2 regions of the Arthrobacter sp. MDT2-16 genome follow, and region 1 is predicted to be linked to the other one. Evidence: riboswitches for the same ligand, from Rfam matches in the RefSeq annotation. Region 1 holds a riboswitch; the other holds the start of a gene.
The links. A riboswitch is a leader RNA that binds a small molecule or an ion and turns the genes downstream of it on or off. The one in region 1 is predicted to bind cyclic di-GMP.
Positions count from the first base shown of each region.

Region 2: it holds a riboswitch for cyclic di-GMP, as region 1 does, so the genes downstream of both, ACX80N_RS03620 (glycoside hydrolase family 26 protein) here and ACX80N_RS02550 (response regulator transcription factor) in region 1, are expected to answer to the same signal.

Region 1 is NZ_JBTNDP010000001.1:523,079-530,792, reverse strand. Features, by position in the region: gene ACX80N_RS02560 (MMPL family transporter) at 1-1,724, shown strand, start outside; gene ACX80N_RS02555 (hypothetical protein) at 1,830-2,276, shown strand; gene ACX80N_RS02550 (response regulator transcription factor) at 2,292-3,107, opposite strand; cyclic di-GMP riboswitch class I at 3,230-3,304, opposite strand; gene ACX80N_RS02545 (ArgP/LysG family DNA-binding transcriptional regulator) at 3,404-4,306, opposite strand; gene ACX80N_RS02540 (LysE/ArgO family amino acid transporter) at 4,376-4,981, shown strand; gene ACX80N_RS02535 (GNAT family N-acetyltransferase) at 5,032-5,517, shown strand; gene ACX80N_RS02530 (cupin domain-containing protein) at 5,612-6,229, opposite strand; gene ACX80N_RS02525 (PadR family transcriptional regulator) at 6,349-6,693, shown strand; gene ACX80N_RS02520 (permease prefix domain 1-containing protein) at 6,690-7,679, shown strand.
Region 2 is NZ_JBTNDP010000001.1:732,338-740,051, reverse strand. Features, by position in the region: gene ACX80N_RS03635 (GntR family transcriptional regulator) at 1-675, opposite strand, end outside; gene ACX80N_RS03630 (fumarylacetoacetate hydrolase family protein) at 668-2,134, opposite strand; gene ACX80N_RS03625 (hypothetical protein) at 2,563-2,766, shown strand; gene ACX80N_RS03620 (glycoside hydrolase family 26 protein) at 2,972-4,237, opposite strand; cyclic di-GMP riboswitch class I at 4,256-4,330, opposite strand; gene ACX80N_RS03615 (FAD-binding monooxygenase) at 4,568-6,496, shown strand; gene ACX80N_RS03610 (IclR family transcriptional regulator) at 6,498-7,211, shown strand; gene ACX80N_RS03605 (AMP-binding protein) at 7,261-7,714, shown strand, end outside.

The sequences.
Region 1 (7,714 bases):
TGCTGACGGACGAGCTCCCCGACGGCGTGAGCGGGTACGTCACAGGACCCGCCGGATTCACCAACGACCTCGTGGACGCGTTCGGTGGGATCGACGGCATCCTGCTCGGTGTGGCACTCGGCGCGGTGTTCCTGATCCTGCTCGCGGTCTACCGCTCCGTCGTGCTGCCGTTCCTCGTCCTCCTGACCTCGGTGTTCGCACTCTCGACGTCGATCCTGCTCGTCTTCTGGCTCGCGAAGCTCGACTGGATCCAGCTCAGCGGGCAGAGCCAGGGGATCCTCTCGATCCTCGTGATCGGTGCGGCGACCGACTACGCGCTGCTGCTCGTCGCCCGGTTCCGGGAGGCGCTCGCCGAGCACGGGACCCGATGGGAGGCCATGCGCGTGGCGTACCGAGGCGCCGTGGAGCCGATCGTCGCCTCTGGTGCCACGGTGATCCTCGGCCTGCTGTGCCTGCTCTTCTCCGACCTCAACTCGAACAAGAGCCTGGGGCCCATCGCCGCGATCGGCATCGTCTTCTCGCTCGGAGCGGCGCTCTCCCTCCTGCCCGCCTTCCTGCTGCTCTTCGGCAGGGCAGCGTTCTGGCCGCTGGTCCCGCGCTACAACCCGGAACTCGCCACCGTCGTCCCTCCTCATCACGGCAGGCACGCCGCCCCGACGGCGTCCGGCCCGGAGACCGGGCTCGAGCGGCTCAGGGGGATCTGGCGGAGCGTGGCCCTGCTGGTGGCCCGTCGCCCGCGGGTCCTCTGGGTCGTGTCCCTGCTCGTCCTCGTGGCCGGGGCGCTCGGGCTGACCCAGCTCCAGGCAAGCGGCGTCCCGCAGTCGGCCCTGATCCTCGCGCCCTCCAACGCCGTCGACGGCCAGGAGGCACTGGGCCGGCACTTCGACGCCGGATCCGGGAGCCCGGTCTACGTCGTGGCGCCGGAGGCGGACCGGCAGACGGCACTCGACATCGTCACCGCGCAGGAGGGGATCTCGGAGGCGGCCCTGACCGCCGACCCCACCGGCGCCGCCGTCGTCGAGGACGGCCGCGTGCTCATCAGCGGGACGCTGGCGTACCAGGCCGACTCCGGCCAGGCGGAGGGCGTGGTCCGCGACCTGAGGGCCGCGCTCGACGACGCCAGCCCGGATTCGCTCCTGGGGGGCGTCACGGCGGTGGCGGTGGACACGAACGACACCGCGCTCGCCGACCTGGTGAAGATCATCCCGATCGTCCTCGCCGTCATCCTCGTAGTCCTCATCATCCTGCTGCGCTCGGTCGTGGCGCCGGTGCTCCTCGTGGCCAGCGTGGCGCTCTCGAACGCGACCGCGCTCGGGGTGTCGGCGCTGGTGTTCAACAACGTCTTCGGGTTCGAGGGCGCGGATGCGTCGGTGCCGCTCTTCGCGTTCGTGTTCCTCGTGGCGCTGGGCGTGGACTACAACATCTTCCTGATGACCCGGGTGCGCGAGGAGTCCCTGCGCATCGGCACCCGGCCGGGGATCCTGCGTGGACTCGGGGTCACCGGCGGTGTCATCACCTCGGCGGGGGTGGTCCTGGCCGCGACCTTCGCCGCGCTGGGGGTCATCCCGATCCTGTTCCTCGCGCAGATCGCCTTCATCGTGGCGTTCGGCGTGCTGCTGGACACCGTGCTGGTGCGGTCGCTGCTGATCCCCGCGCTGGCCTACGACATCGGGCCGGGGATCTGGTGGCCGTCACCGCTCGGGAAAGTGGCGTCCCCGCGGTAGCCCGCTCATCCCGCCGTCGAGCACGAACCGCCGACCTTCCGCAAGCTTTGCGCAAGAACATCCGGGTACCGCGCCCGGCAGCGGACCCGTCACTAATCTTGGACTGTGCCCACCCCATCCACGCCGCCGCGTCCTGACCAGGACCACGGTACGGTGCCCCTCCACGACGCCGTCCGGGTCCCGGACGCGCCAGGAAGGGCGGCGCAGCTCCTCGACCCGGACGTCCTCCGGGACATGAGGCGCGATTTCTCGGACCCCTCGGTGGTGGAGCGCTTCGCGCGCGACTTCTGCGATTCGCTGGCGGGGAAGATCGACCGGCTCGACGGCCGGCTCCAGGACGACGACGCGATGGGGGCGGAGGACGCCGTGCTCAGCGTGACGACGTCCGCCACGATGGTGGGCGCCGTACGCCTCGCCCAGGCGGCAGGTGCCACGCAGCGATCGATCAGGGCCGGCAGCCTCGAGGACGCCCGGCGCTCGGTGGCGCGTCTCCGCGCGTGCGCAGCCGACACCGTGTCCGCGTTCCAGGACAGCCGCCCCGAACACCGCTGACCGGGGGCGGGCGGCTCAGCGCGAGGTGGTGCCCTGCGGCATGATCCGGAATCCGACCCCGCGCACGGTGATGATCAGATCCGGGTCCCCCATGGTGCGGGCCAGCTTCTGGCGGAGGTTCGCGATGTGCACCTCGATGGCGCGTTCGTCGGTGCGGCTCACGAAGTTGTATCCGCGGTAGTCCTTGCCCCGCGAGACGCGTACCAGCTCCTCCTTCGTCCGGACGGCGCCGTTGCTGCGCAGGAGTTCGTGGAGCAGGTTGAACTCGGTCTTCGTGAGCGGCAACTCGATACCGGAGCAACTCGCCGTGCGCGCCTCGCCGTCCACCACGAGCGCGCCGTTGCGCAGGAGGGTGTCGGAGGCCTGCCGACGGTCGGGGACGGACGGAGCGACCACCGTCACGGGTACCGCGGACCGGCCCGACGGATGCTGTGCCATCTGCCCGGCACGGGGCCGGCGGAGCATCGCGTCGATGCGTGCCCGGAGCTCGCGGGGACGGAACGGTTTCAGGACGTAGTCGTCCGCGCCGGCCTGCAGGGCGGTCAGGATGTCCAGTTCGTCCGCGCGGCCGCTCAGGACGATCACGTAGCAGTCCGTGGTCGAGCGGATCCTCCGCAGGACCTCGTACCCGTCGATGTCGGGCAGCCCGATGTCCAGGGTCACCACGGTCGGGTGTTCCCGACGCACGACGTCGACGCCCTCGCGACCGGTGGCCGCGCCGGTGACCTGGAAGCCTCCCTGCTCCAGGATGGCGGAGACCAGGTTGCGGATGTCGAGGTCGTCCTCGATCACGACGGCCGGCCGGACGTCCCCGGGCGCAGGGCTATTCATGGCGTGTTACCCCGTGATGGTGCTGCGTGCCCGCAGGGGCCTGCTCGAGGACGATCCGTCCGACCGGTGCGGGGGCTGTATGGAATTGAGGCGTCCTTGGCATACTGCGTGGACCTCTTCTGTTCGGCGGCCCGGCTGACCGCATGGGTCCCGTGGCTTTGCGTCCCCGGCTCGCACCGGGTTTGCCTTTGTCGACGAGCGGTTGCCCGCCCGACGATATTAGCAACCCCCGGTGACACCGCAGCGACCAACGGCCCGGCGCGGTTCGGCGTGGCGTTCCTCCGCGGCTGCGGAGGTCACCGCGGCGCCGCATCGGGCTGCCGGAGGATGACTGCATGATGGCGTACCGCGTCACTGACGGCGGACAGCGCTGTCGAGCCGTGACGCCACTGCTGCCAGTACAGCGGCACGTCCACGTGGCCGCCCGGTTCGAGGGCCTCGAAGGCCCGGCGGTCGGCCTCGCCCCTCAGCTCCAGTTCGGAGACGAGCCCCCAGCCCATGCCGAGCCGGATGGCGTCGATGAACTCCTGGGCCGCGGGGACGTAGTGGCGCGGCGGGTCGAGGGTGCGACGCGAGCGCGAGCGGAGGTACCGGTCCTGCAGGTCGTCCTTCCGGTCGAAGACGATCACGGGGGCGACGCCGAGCTGCTCCGTCGTCGCACCGTCCCGGAACCAGGTCCGGCGGAACTCCCGTGTGCACACCGGGACGTAGCGCATGATCCCGAGCGGATGGGACGAGCACCCCCGGACTGCGGCGGCGACCGACGTGATGGCGGCCGCCGCCGCACCGCTGCGGAGCAGGTCGAGCGAGTGCTCCTGGTCCTCGCGCAACACCTCGATCTGCAGCGTGCCGGCAACCGTGGCCAGGGCGGGCAGCGCCCAGGTATGGAGCGAATCGCCATTGATGACGATCGTGATGCGCCGGCGCCCGCCCTGGTCGCCCGGCTCGAGGTCCGCCGCGAGGTCCGCGGCCAGCAGGTCGAACTGCCGGGCGAAGCGGACCACGGCCTGACCGGCCTGCGTGGGGCGCAGGGGCCGTGTCCGGGTGATGACGGGACGACCGACGGCGGCCTCCAGTGCGCGGATACGCTGGCTGACCGCCGAAGGGGTGATCGCGAGGGCCGCTGCCGCTGCCTCGAAGCTTCCGGCGGCCACGATCGCGGCGAGTGCCTCCGCGTGTGCCGGGTCGACGTGCCTCATGAGCAATTCTTACCATGCTGAAGGATCATTAGCTGGCCTGAACCGGTTGCCGCCTCCTAGGTTGAGGAGGTGATCACCACCGCCGCCACCGGACTCGCTGCCGGTCTGACCCTGATCGTCGCCATCGGATCGCAGAACGCCTTCGTGCTGCGCCAGGGCCTGAGGCGTTCCCATGTGCTGCTGGTGGTGGCGGTGTGCGCCCTCTCGGACCTGGTGCTGATCCTGCTGGGGGTCGGGGGACTGGGGGCGGTCATCGAACGGGCCCCCGTGGTCCTCGAGGTGGTGCGCTGGGCAGGGGCCGCGTTCCTGGCCGGCTACGCGGTCCTGGCGGCACGGCGTGCCCTCCGGGGCGAGCACCTCGACGCCGACGGCGGACCCGCCACGATGTCGTGGCGGGCCGCGCTCGGGACGTGCCTCGCCCTGACCTGGCTCAACCCCCACGTGTACCTCGACACGGTGCTGCTGCTGGGTACGCTGGCGACCACGCACGGCGTGCCGGGCAAGTGGTGGTTCGCCGGGGGAGCCGCTCTCGGCAGCCTCGTGTGGTTCACCGCACTCGGCATCGGGGCCCGCTACCTCGCGCCGCTCTTCGCCCGTCCACGCGCCTGGCGGATCCTCGACGCGCTGATCGCCGTCGTGATGCTCCTGCTGGCCGTGATGCTCGTCCTGCGGTAGCCGACGGCGCCGCGGGTGCGCCGCCCGGCCCGGGGAGTTACCGTCACTGCATGCGGATCGTGCCGTACGGGTCGGACCATCGGGCGGAGGTGCTCGAGCTGTCGATGCGCGCCTGGGAGCCGGTGTTCCCGCTGGTCCGCGAGGCGGTGGCGCCGTTCGTGTACGGGTCCTTCTATCCGGACGGGTGGAGGGAACGCCAGTATCGTGACCTCGCGGCCGTGCTCGACGGCGAGCCCGGGAACATCGCCGTCGCCGTGGAGGGTGCGCGCGTGGTGGGCTGGGTGTGCCTGCGACTCCATCCCGAGGACAGCATGGGCGAGATCCACGTCCTGAGCGTGGACCCGGAGTTCCAGCGGCGGGGCGTGGCCCGCGACCTCATGGATCATGCCTTCGCCAGGAGCCGGGAGGCCGGCATGCGCATGGTCCTCGTGGAGACCGGCGACGATCCGGGCCATGAACCGGCCCGCCGGGCGTACGAGGCGGCAGGCTTCGAGCGGTGGCCCGTTGCCCGCTACTTCAAGGACCTCTCCGGTTAGGGGACAGGGAAGGCGTCGCTCTCCTCCGGAGCGACGGTCCCGGGCCCGCTCGATGCGTAGGACTCTTCCCGCCGGTGGCGGAGGTGCTCGGCGACTACTCCTCGGTGTTGGCGCGTTCCTCGATCCAGTCCGTCGCCGCGTCCGAGAGGAACATGCCGTCGGGGCCGCGCTCACCCATCCACCAGGAGTCGGCGGCCACGAGGCCGCCCGCGCTGCTGATGTCCGCCACCACCTCGGGGGTCAGCGCCTCACCGTTGTGGGCGGTCAGCCAGTCCCGGGTCTGCGGCATGACGCCGTTCCACCACTGTTCGAGGTCCATGCCGGACAGTATGGCACCCTCCTTCCATTCCTGGATGATGCGCGGGGACGCATGGATGCACAGCATCCGCAGCGGGCCGTCGCCGTCGTTCGTGAAGCCGTGCCATTCGCCGGCCGGTGCCACGACGGTGTCGCCCGCCACTCCCGAGAGCCCTGCCGTCCCGACCGTGAAGCGCACGTGCCCCTCGAGGACCACCCACGTCTCGACGTACGGGTGCCGGTGCAGGGCGACGGTGTCACCGGGGTCGTTGTCCACCGCGAAGTAGGAGACGGCGGAGCCGTGCGCCTCGCCCTCGAAGCGGCGTGTCCTGCTGCCGGTGAGTGCGAGTTCCGCCGCGGGGATCGCACGAGCCGCGGGTGAGGCGCCGGTGGTCCTGGTCGTGTCGGGGTGCATGGGTGCCTCCTGGGTCGCTGGGATGCAGGGTGGACGGCGCAGGGGCTTCTTTCTCATCGCGCGTGCGGGCATCATTGTGCCTCTTGCTATAGTGTGCAACGCACACTATAGTTCCAGGCATGGCCCTCGATGACGACCGAACTGCCGGACACCTGCAGGAGCTGCGGCGCGGGACGGTCGTCCTGGCCTGCCTCACCCGGCTGCGCACCCCCGACTACGGGTACGCGCTCCTCGAAGCGCTCGAAGGCCTGGACATCCAGGTCGACGCGAACACGCTCTATCCACTCCTGCGGCGCCTCGAGAAGCAGGGCCTGCTGACGAGCGAGTGGAACACCGCCGAGTCCCGTCCCCGCAAGTTCTACCGGACGAGCCCGGCCGGCGACGACCTCGCCGCCACCCTCTCCGCCGACTGGGATCGGCTGACCGCATCGCTGCACCGCCTCGCTGAAGGGGAACTGCCATGACAACGTTGACCGATCGCTACGTCTGGGCCGTCGTCCGCACCGTGCCCGATACCCACCGCGCCGATATCGAGCCCGAGATCAGGGAGATGATCGGTGGCGCGGTCGACGCCCGCCTCGCCGCCGGTGAGGAGCCCGCCGCCGCGGAGCGCTCGGCGCTGCTCCAGCTGGGGGACCCGGAGCGCCTCGCGGCCGACTACGTGGACCGGCCCCTCACGCTGATCGGGCCGCGCTACTACCTCGACTGGCTCCGGCTCCTGAGGACGCTCCTCGCCGTCGTCGTCCCCATCTCCACCGCCGCGGTGTTCCTCGTGCAGTTCCTGAGCCAGGGTGAGGTCGGTGCGGCGATCGGCGGCGCTGTCACGACGGCGCTGAACGTCACGGTGCACATCGGGTTCTGGAGCACGCTCGTGTTCGTCATCCTGGAGCGGACGGGGGTCCCCGACACGGGGCTGGGGTGGTCCCCCGACACCCTCCCCGTCCTGCCCGACCGCTCGCGCCATGCGCGCCTGCCCGAGCTCGTCGCGTCACTGGTGTTCCTCGCCGTCTTCGCCGGCGCCATCCTCTGGCAGCAGGTCCGCTCCGTGGTCAACGCCGACGACGGCAGCGCGATCCCCCTGCTCGACCCGGCACTGTGGTCCTTCTGGCTCCCGTGGTTCCTGGGGCTGATCGTCCTCGAGGCGGGTTTCGCGGTCTGGCTGTACCTGCGGGACTGGTCCTGGCCGGCCGCCGTCGTGAACCTCGCCCTCGCCCTCGCCTTCGCGGTGCCCGCGGTCCTCCTGTGGTCCGGTGGAAGGCTGCTCAACCCGGCCTTCGTCGACGCCGTCGGATGGGGTCCCGCGGTCGCGACGGGGGGCGGCTGGACGGTCGGCTCCATCGTGACCGCGGTCGTGGTCCTCATCACCGCCTGGGACGTGGTGGACGGGTTCCTGAAGGCGCGGCGTGCGTCCGCCCCGGGAGCCCGGCAGCCCGTCCTCGTGGGCCGCTGACCCTGCCCGGGCACGCTCCGCCCGGGCGACGCGCG
Region 2 (7,714 bases), 210 kb from region 1:
GTCCTGGGCGTGCGCCAGGTAGGCGTCGAGGGTGGCGCTGCGATGGGCGCGGGCCGAGCGCTCGATGGCGTCGGCGTCGGCGCCCGCCTCGATGAGCACGAGCAGGGCGTCGTGCTCCTCGACCGATGCGCGGGCACGGCCCGGGACGAAGCGGAAGGTCGAGGACCGCAGGGACGCCAGCCGGTTCCAGCCGCGGTGCACGAGGTCGAGGATGTGCGGGTTCGGGCAGTGCTCGAAGAGGATGGCGTGGAAGTCCTGGTTCAGCCGCGTGAACCGCACCGGGTCGAAGTGCTCCAGGCAGGTGCGCATCTCCTCATTGACGGCACGGGCACGGACGATGTCCTCCGGCCCGATGAGCGGGGCGGACAGGGCCGTCGCGGCACCTTCGACGAGGCTCAGGGTCTGCATCGTGTAGAGGTACTCGGTGGGATCGATGCCCGCGACGGTGGCTCCCACGTTGCGCTGGAAGGTCACCAGGCCCTCCGCCTCGAGGCGGCGGATGGCCTCCCGGACGGGCACGACGCTCACGCCGAGGTCCTGCGCGATCGCCGCAAGGACGAGGCGGTGCCCGGGCGGGTAGGTGCCGTCCACGATCCGCGCCGTCACGGCGGTGTAGGCCCGCTGCGACTTGCTGCCTTCCGCGGTGTCCTGCGGGGTCCCGGCCACCTCAGTCACCGGACCGGCCCGCCTGCCATGTCTCGTACCGTGCCCGCCAGGCGGCGTTCAGCGGATACAGGCCGTCCACGCCGTGCCCCTCGGCGACCATGAGGGCGATGAACGTCTCCTCGCGTTCCTGCGCGACCGAATCCTCCGCGAGCTCGACGGCGAGGGCGGGCGGGATCACGAGGATGCCGTCGGCGTCGGCCACGATGATGTCGCCGGGCTGGACGGTGGTTCCGCCGCAGGCGATGGTCACGTCGGTGTCCCACGGGATGTGGCGGCGGCCGAGCACGGCAGGGTGCGGGTTGGCGTAGAAGGTGGGCATGTCCATCGCGGCCACCGTCGCGAAGTCCCGGACGCCACCGTCGGTGATGATCGCCGCGGCTCCGCGCACTTGGGCGCGCAGCGCGAGGATGTCCCCGACGGTGCCGGTGCCCTTCTCTCCGCGGGCCTCCATCACGAGGATCTCGCCCTCGTTCACCGTGTCGATCGCCCTCTTCTGGGCGTTGTAGCCTGCACCGTGCTGCTTGAAGAGGTCCTCGCGGTTGGGGACGTAGCGCAGGGTGCGGGCGAGGCCGACGACGCGCTGCCCTGGCCGGGTGGAGGTCAGGCCGTCGATGCTGACGTTGTTCAGGCCGCGCTTGCGCAGCTGGGAGGAGAGCGTGGCGGTGGAGACGCTCTCGAGCGTCGCCTTCAGCTCGGGTGTCAGCACCACCTGCGGCCCGGCCACGGGCAGCCCTGCGGCCTCGCGCGACCCGTAGGCCTCCTCGCGCTGGACGTCGTCGGCCCGGGGCCGGGCCCCGAAGTCGCCCAGCGGCGTCGCGCCCTCGCTCACGCGGGTACTGAGCCGCCCGGTGGAGAGAGCGCCCGCGCCGACCTCGACCTCGAGGACGTCACCCGGGACCGCGACGGAGGCCCCGGCGGGTGTGCCGGTGAGGATGATGTCGCCGGGTTCGAGGGTCAGCAGCTGCGACAGGTCCGCGACGAGCCGGGAGAACGGGAAGAGGAGGTCGGCCGTCGTGTCGTCCTGCACGAGGGTGCCGTTGAGCCAGGTGCGGATCCTGAGGTCCCCGGGGTCGACGGCATCGGCGGGCAGGAGGCCGGGACCGACGGGTGTGAAGCCGTCGCCGCCCTTCGAGCGCAGGTTCGAGCCCTTGTCGGCGTAGCGCAGGTCGTAGACGCCGAGATCGTTGCTCGCGGTGACCCATCCGACATGGCGCCAGGCATCGGCGGGGGAGACCCGGCGGGCGGACGTGCCGATGACGAGCGCGATCTCGCCCTCGAACCCGAGCAGCTCGCAGCCGGCCGGTCGCTCGACGGCGGACCCGGACAGGGCGAGCGACGATGACGGCTTCAGGAAGTAGGACGGTTGCTCGGGCGTGCGGCCGCGCTGGGCGGCCCGGCTGGGGTAGTTGATGTGGACCGCGATGACCTTGCGGGCAGCGGCCAGAAGCCGATCGTCAACCAGTTCCACCCGCGACTCCTCATCGAGTACCAAATCGTATACGAAGGGTAGGCAGGCGGTCGAGGGCGCGTCAAGGGGCGGATGCTTTTCGCACGGCGTCGTCGTCGTTCCCTGCTCGAGCCCGGTCAGGACCGGACAGGCGGTCGACCTGTCGCAGACCACACCGACACTGCCGGGATCGGGCGACACCCGCCCGGCGACGGGTGGCACCAGGAAGCCGCCAGTAGATCGAGGGGGTGGTCTCACGTCTCAGGCGGATGCTTCCTGCGCTCCTCCTCTCCCTGTCGGCTTGCAATCTGAATGCCGCCGCGTCTCCCTGTGAGCCTCCCGACGGGAGCAGGCCTGCCCCGGCTGACGGGACGCTGATGGGTGTGAACCCGGAGTGGGGTCGGGAGACTCTCGCCCAGTGTGCGGAGGAGCTGGGCCGGCACCCTGCAGTGGCTGTCACCTTCGCGGACTTCCCCTTCGCCGGCGGTGCGCACGAAGCGCTGCCCGGCGCGGCGGGGTTCTCCGACCTAGACGTCACCGGTGACGGAGTCCTGACGTCCGATGACGATCCCTACGCGCCCTATCATCCGGGGGGCGACGCCGTCGACTGGGTGGGCATGTCCCTCTACCACTGGGGCAGCACCTACCCCTGAACATCAAACGCGTCTGGTGGGACCAGGTCTTCCACCCCGAGGACTGGACGGCGGTGGAGGATGCGGCCATACGGTCCGAATTCACCGCGGCGCTCCCCGACTGGTATCGCTTCGCCGGGGAGCCTCCGACCTGCGGTGGGCCTCTGGCGTAGACCCGCGCCCGCCTCCAGCACACGGAGGCGGGCGCGGGCCGGTGCGGAAGGGACTAGCGCCGGTTGGCCAGAGCCGTCCTGAAAGCGTCGGCCGAGGCGTCGCTGCTGTTGATACGCCAGTCGGCTTCCTTGTCGATGTGGAACCAGATCACGGCCATGACGTCGGGTTGCGCCGAGAGGTAGTCGAAGAGGCGGGTATTCCATGCCGCCTTCGATCCGCCGACCTCCGAGGACGCGGTCTCGGCGATCATGACCGGCTTGCCGGGTGCGAGGAACCTCACCTGCGACAATCCTTCCCCGAACAGGGCCTGCGGTTCCTGCCAGGCACTCCACGTCTGCGAGGTACCCCAGTTGTAGCCGTCGAGTGCCGCGACGTCGACGTAGTCGCCGCCCGGGTACAGCTCCGGAAGGGGCGTGGAACCCCAGTAGGGGACGTTCGGGTTCCACACCCAGCGGATGTTGGAAGCGCCGGTCGAGGCGACGACGTCGTGGACGTGACGGTACGCGGCGATGTAGTCGCCGGCACCGTTGCCGTTGACTCCTTCGGCCCACGGGTACCAGTCCCCGTTCATCTCGTGTCCGAAGCGCAGGTACACCGGCTGGCCCCACTGCCCCAGGGCGGACCCCCACTGGCGGAGGTAGGCGTCGAAGTCGCCGGCCGCGATGCGGTCGAGGGAGTAGGCAGGCTGGTCGGTGCCACCTCCCCAGGACCATGGCTCCCAGGTCAGCAGGGTCTGTGCGCCCCGGGCCCGGGCGGCATCCAGTTCGGCGAGGGGCGGGGCCTGGTTGAAATCCTTGTACGACAGCACCAGGGAGGGTGCCTCTCCGGCGAGGGCTGCTACCTCATCGATCTCCGCTCCCGCTGCCGGTCCACCGTTGGTGCCGATACCGAACCTGATGTCCTTCCCCCGCATCTCCGGCTCCTGCGTCGGTGCGGGGGCGGTGACCGTGAACACGGACGACGCCGATGCAGAACCGGCGGTCGCGGTGATCGTGACGACGGAGGGCCCGGGTGCGATGACGACCGAGGACAGGAAGGAGCCCTTTCCGTTGGTGCTGATCGCCGTGGCTGTTGCTCCGTCCGTGATCGAGCCCTTGGTGTTCTTCGGGAATCCCGCTCCGGTGACGGTCACGGATGTTCCCGTCGGTCCCGTCGTACTGCTGAGGCTGATGGACGCGGCAGCCTGCGCGGCGGGAGGACCGCCTGCCGAGAAGAGGATGACACCGCAGATCAGCAGGAGAACGCGCAGGACGGAGTGCCGGTCCGCCGTGGCTGGGACTGCTGACGATGATCGGGAGACGGGCAGGGGGGAGACCATGATTGACGCCTTCACGGGTTCGGTAGCCCGGCTGACCCGGAGGGTCCCGTGGCTTTGCGTCCCCGGTTCGCACCGGGTTTGCCTTTGCTTCCGGGCGGTCGCCCGGAACGCCCCGATCATCAGGAGTGGAGTCGGGGTCCTCCCATCATCCCCCACGGCCGTCGACGGGGCCGGGCAGTGGCGCGAAGGATAACGGCAGGTTCTGTGCAGGACCCGCACCCTTGAGTCCCGGGTCCTCCCCGGCTAGCATCGGCGTCACGATAGTAGAACGCTGTGTTCGATTATCGAACACAGCGGTAGCGGCACGACCACGACGAAGTGAGGAAGCCCGTGCAATTCCACCACCACGGTTACGTCTCGGGTGACCCCCGGGTCCGGCCTGCAGCCGGGGTCGGTCTCGACCGCCCCCAGGAGCTGCCCGACGAGGTCGACGTCCTGATCATCGGCACCGGCCCCGCCGGCATGATCACCGCCGCACAGCTCTCGCAGTTCCCCGGCATCACCACGCGGATCGTGGAACGGCGCCCGGGCAGGCTCGCCATCGGCCAGGCCGACGGCATCCAGGCCCGCAGCGTCGAGACCTTCCAGGCGTTCGGCTTCGCCCAGCGCATCACCGACGAGGCCTACCGGATCGTCGAGATGGCCTTCTGGAAGCCGGATCCGGCGGACCCCTCCCGCATCATCCGCACGGCCCGCCCGGAGGACGACGAGACCGGCATCAGCGAGTTCCCCCACCTGATCGTCAACCAGGCGCGCGTCCTCGACTACTTCGCCGAATTCATGCGGAACGCGCCCACGCGCATGGAGCCCGACTACGGCTTCGAGTTCGCCGGGCTGGAGGTCGACGACGCCCGGGAGTACCCGGTCACGGTCACCCTGGTGCACACCGCGGGGGAACGCGAGGGCGAGGAGCGCACAGTCCGGGCCAGGTACGTGGTGGGGGCCGACGGCGCCCGCAGCATGGTCCGCCAGGCCATCGGCTGCAGCCTCGCCGGGGACCAGGCCAACCACGCGTGGGGCGTCATGGACGCCGTCGCCGTGACCGACTTCCCCGACATCCGCCGCAAGTGCGCCATCCAGTCGGGCTCCGGCGGCAGCATCCTCCTCATCCCGCGCGAGGGCGGGCACCTGTTCCGCATGTACGTGGACCTCGGCGAGGTGGACCCGGCGACCAAGGGTGCCATCCGCAGCACCATGATCGAGCAGATCATCGCGAGGGCCAACACCATCCTCAGCCCCTACACCCTCGACGTGCGCAACGTCGCCTGGCACAGCGTGTACGAGGTGGGCCACCGCCTGACCGACAGGTTCGACGACGTCCTGCCGGAGGAGGCGGGCACCCGCACGCCGCGGGTCTTCATCACCGGCGACGCCTGCCACACGCACAGCGCGAAGGCCGGCCAGGGCATGAACGTCTCCATGCAGGACGGCTTCAACCTCGGCTGGAAACTCGGGCACGTGCTCGAGGGGCGCAGCCCCGAGGCCCTGCTCGCCACGTACTCCGCCGAGCGTCAGGTGGTCGCGAAGGACCTCATCGAGTTCGACAAGGAGTGGTCCGCGCTCATGGCCCGCAAGCCCGAGGACTTCGCCGACCCGTCCGAGCTCGAGGACTTCTACGTCAGCACCGCCGAGTTCCCGGCGGGCTTCCGCACCCAGTACGCGCCCTCCCTCCTCGTCGCGGAGCCCGCGCACCAGGACCTCGCCACGGGCTTCCCGATCGGCAAGCGCTTCAAGTCGGCGCCGGTGGTGCGGGTGTGCGACGGCGTCCCGATGCACCTCGGGCACCACGCGACGGCGGACGGACGCTGGCGCATCTACGTCTTCGCCGACCCCGCCGAGCCGGGTGGGGTGTCGAAGGTGGCTGATCTCGCCGCATGGGTGGGGAGTTCCCCGGACTCGCCGCTCGCCGCGACACCGGAGGGCGCGGACCGCGACGCCTGGTTCGACGTGAAGGTGGTCTACCAGCAGGACCACACACGGGTGGACATCGGGCGGGTCCCTCCGGAGTTCAAGCCCGCCACCGGGCCTTTCGGACTCACCGACTACGAGAAGGTGTACGCCGCGGACCCCTCCGCGGACATCTTCGACCTGCGCGGCATCGACCGCGCCGGCGCCGTCGTCGTCGTCCGCCCCGACCAGTACGTGGCGCACGTGCTGCCCGTCGACGACACCGCGGGCCTCGCCGCCTTCTTCGCCCCGCTCCTCGACGTGCGGGCCGGTGCGGCGTTGGACGGGCACGCGGGCCGGGCGTTCGCCTGACATGCGCACGGCGGACAGTCCGGCGGCGGCCCCGGCCTCCCAGACCCTGTCGCGCGGACTCCGTACCCTGGAGATCCTCGCGGAGGAGCCGGACGGGCGGACGACGGCGGAGATCGCCGACGAGCTGGGTGTCCACCGGTCCATCGCCTATCGCATCCTGCGCACCCTCGAGGAGCATTCCCTCGTGGTGCGGGACGCGGGCGGGAGGTTCCAGGCCGGACCCGGCCTGGCGATCCTCGCCCGGGGAGTGGCGCCCAGGCTGCAGACCGCGGCCCTGCCGGAACTCACGGCGGTGGCGGCCGAGCTGCAGATGACAGCCTTCATCGCCGTCCGGGACAGGCGTCACTGCGTCACGCTCGTGGCCGTGGAGCCGCCCCACGGCGAGGGGGCACTGGTGCAGCGGCCCGGCTCACGCCACAGGTTCGACGCCGGTGCGCCCGGGATCGCCATCCAGTCCGCGCTGACCGAGGCGCGATGGGAGCACCTCGCGCCGGGGGAGCCCTACCGGGAGGAGTCGAGGATCGCCGCGGCCACCGGATACGCGGTGAGCCGCGACGAGGTGATCCCCGGCGTCAGCTCCGTCGCCGCCCCCATCCTGGTCCGCGGCCAGCTCCCCGCCGCGCTCGCCGTCGTCTATCTCCGCAGCGACCGGCCGGTCGAGGAGATCGGCGCCCGCCTGGCCGAGGCGGCCCGCGCCGTCGGGTCCGTCCTCTGATGGCCACACACCGACACGAACCCCCGCCCCACTCTGCGAAGGAGCAGCCATGACCACCCTTCCCCTCCGGGCTTCGGCCGCGGATCCCGCCACGCTCGACGTGGAGGAGACGTGGTCGCGCGACCACCTCGAGGCGGTGCAGCTGGAGCGTCTCCGGGCCACGCTGACGCACGCCTACGCGAACGTGCCCCTCTACCGGCGGAAGTTCGGCGACGCCGGCGTGCACCCGGACGATCTCCGGGAGCTGACGGACCTGGCGAAGTTCCCCTTCACCACCAAGGAGGACCTGCGCAGCACCTACCCGTTCGGGATGTTCGCGGTGCCGCAGGCGCAGGTGGCGCGCGTCCATGCGTCGTCGGGCACCACGGGCCAGCCGACCGTCGTCGGGTACACCGCCGGCGACCTCGACCGGTGGGCGTCGCTCGTGGCGCGCTCGCTGCGCGCCTCGGGCGTGAAGGCCGGCTGGAAGGTCCACAACGCCTACGGGTACGGGCTGTTCACGG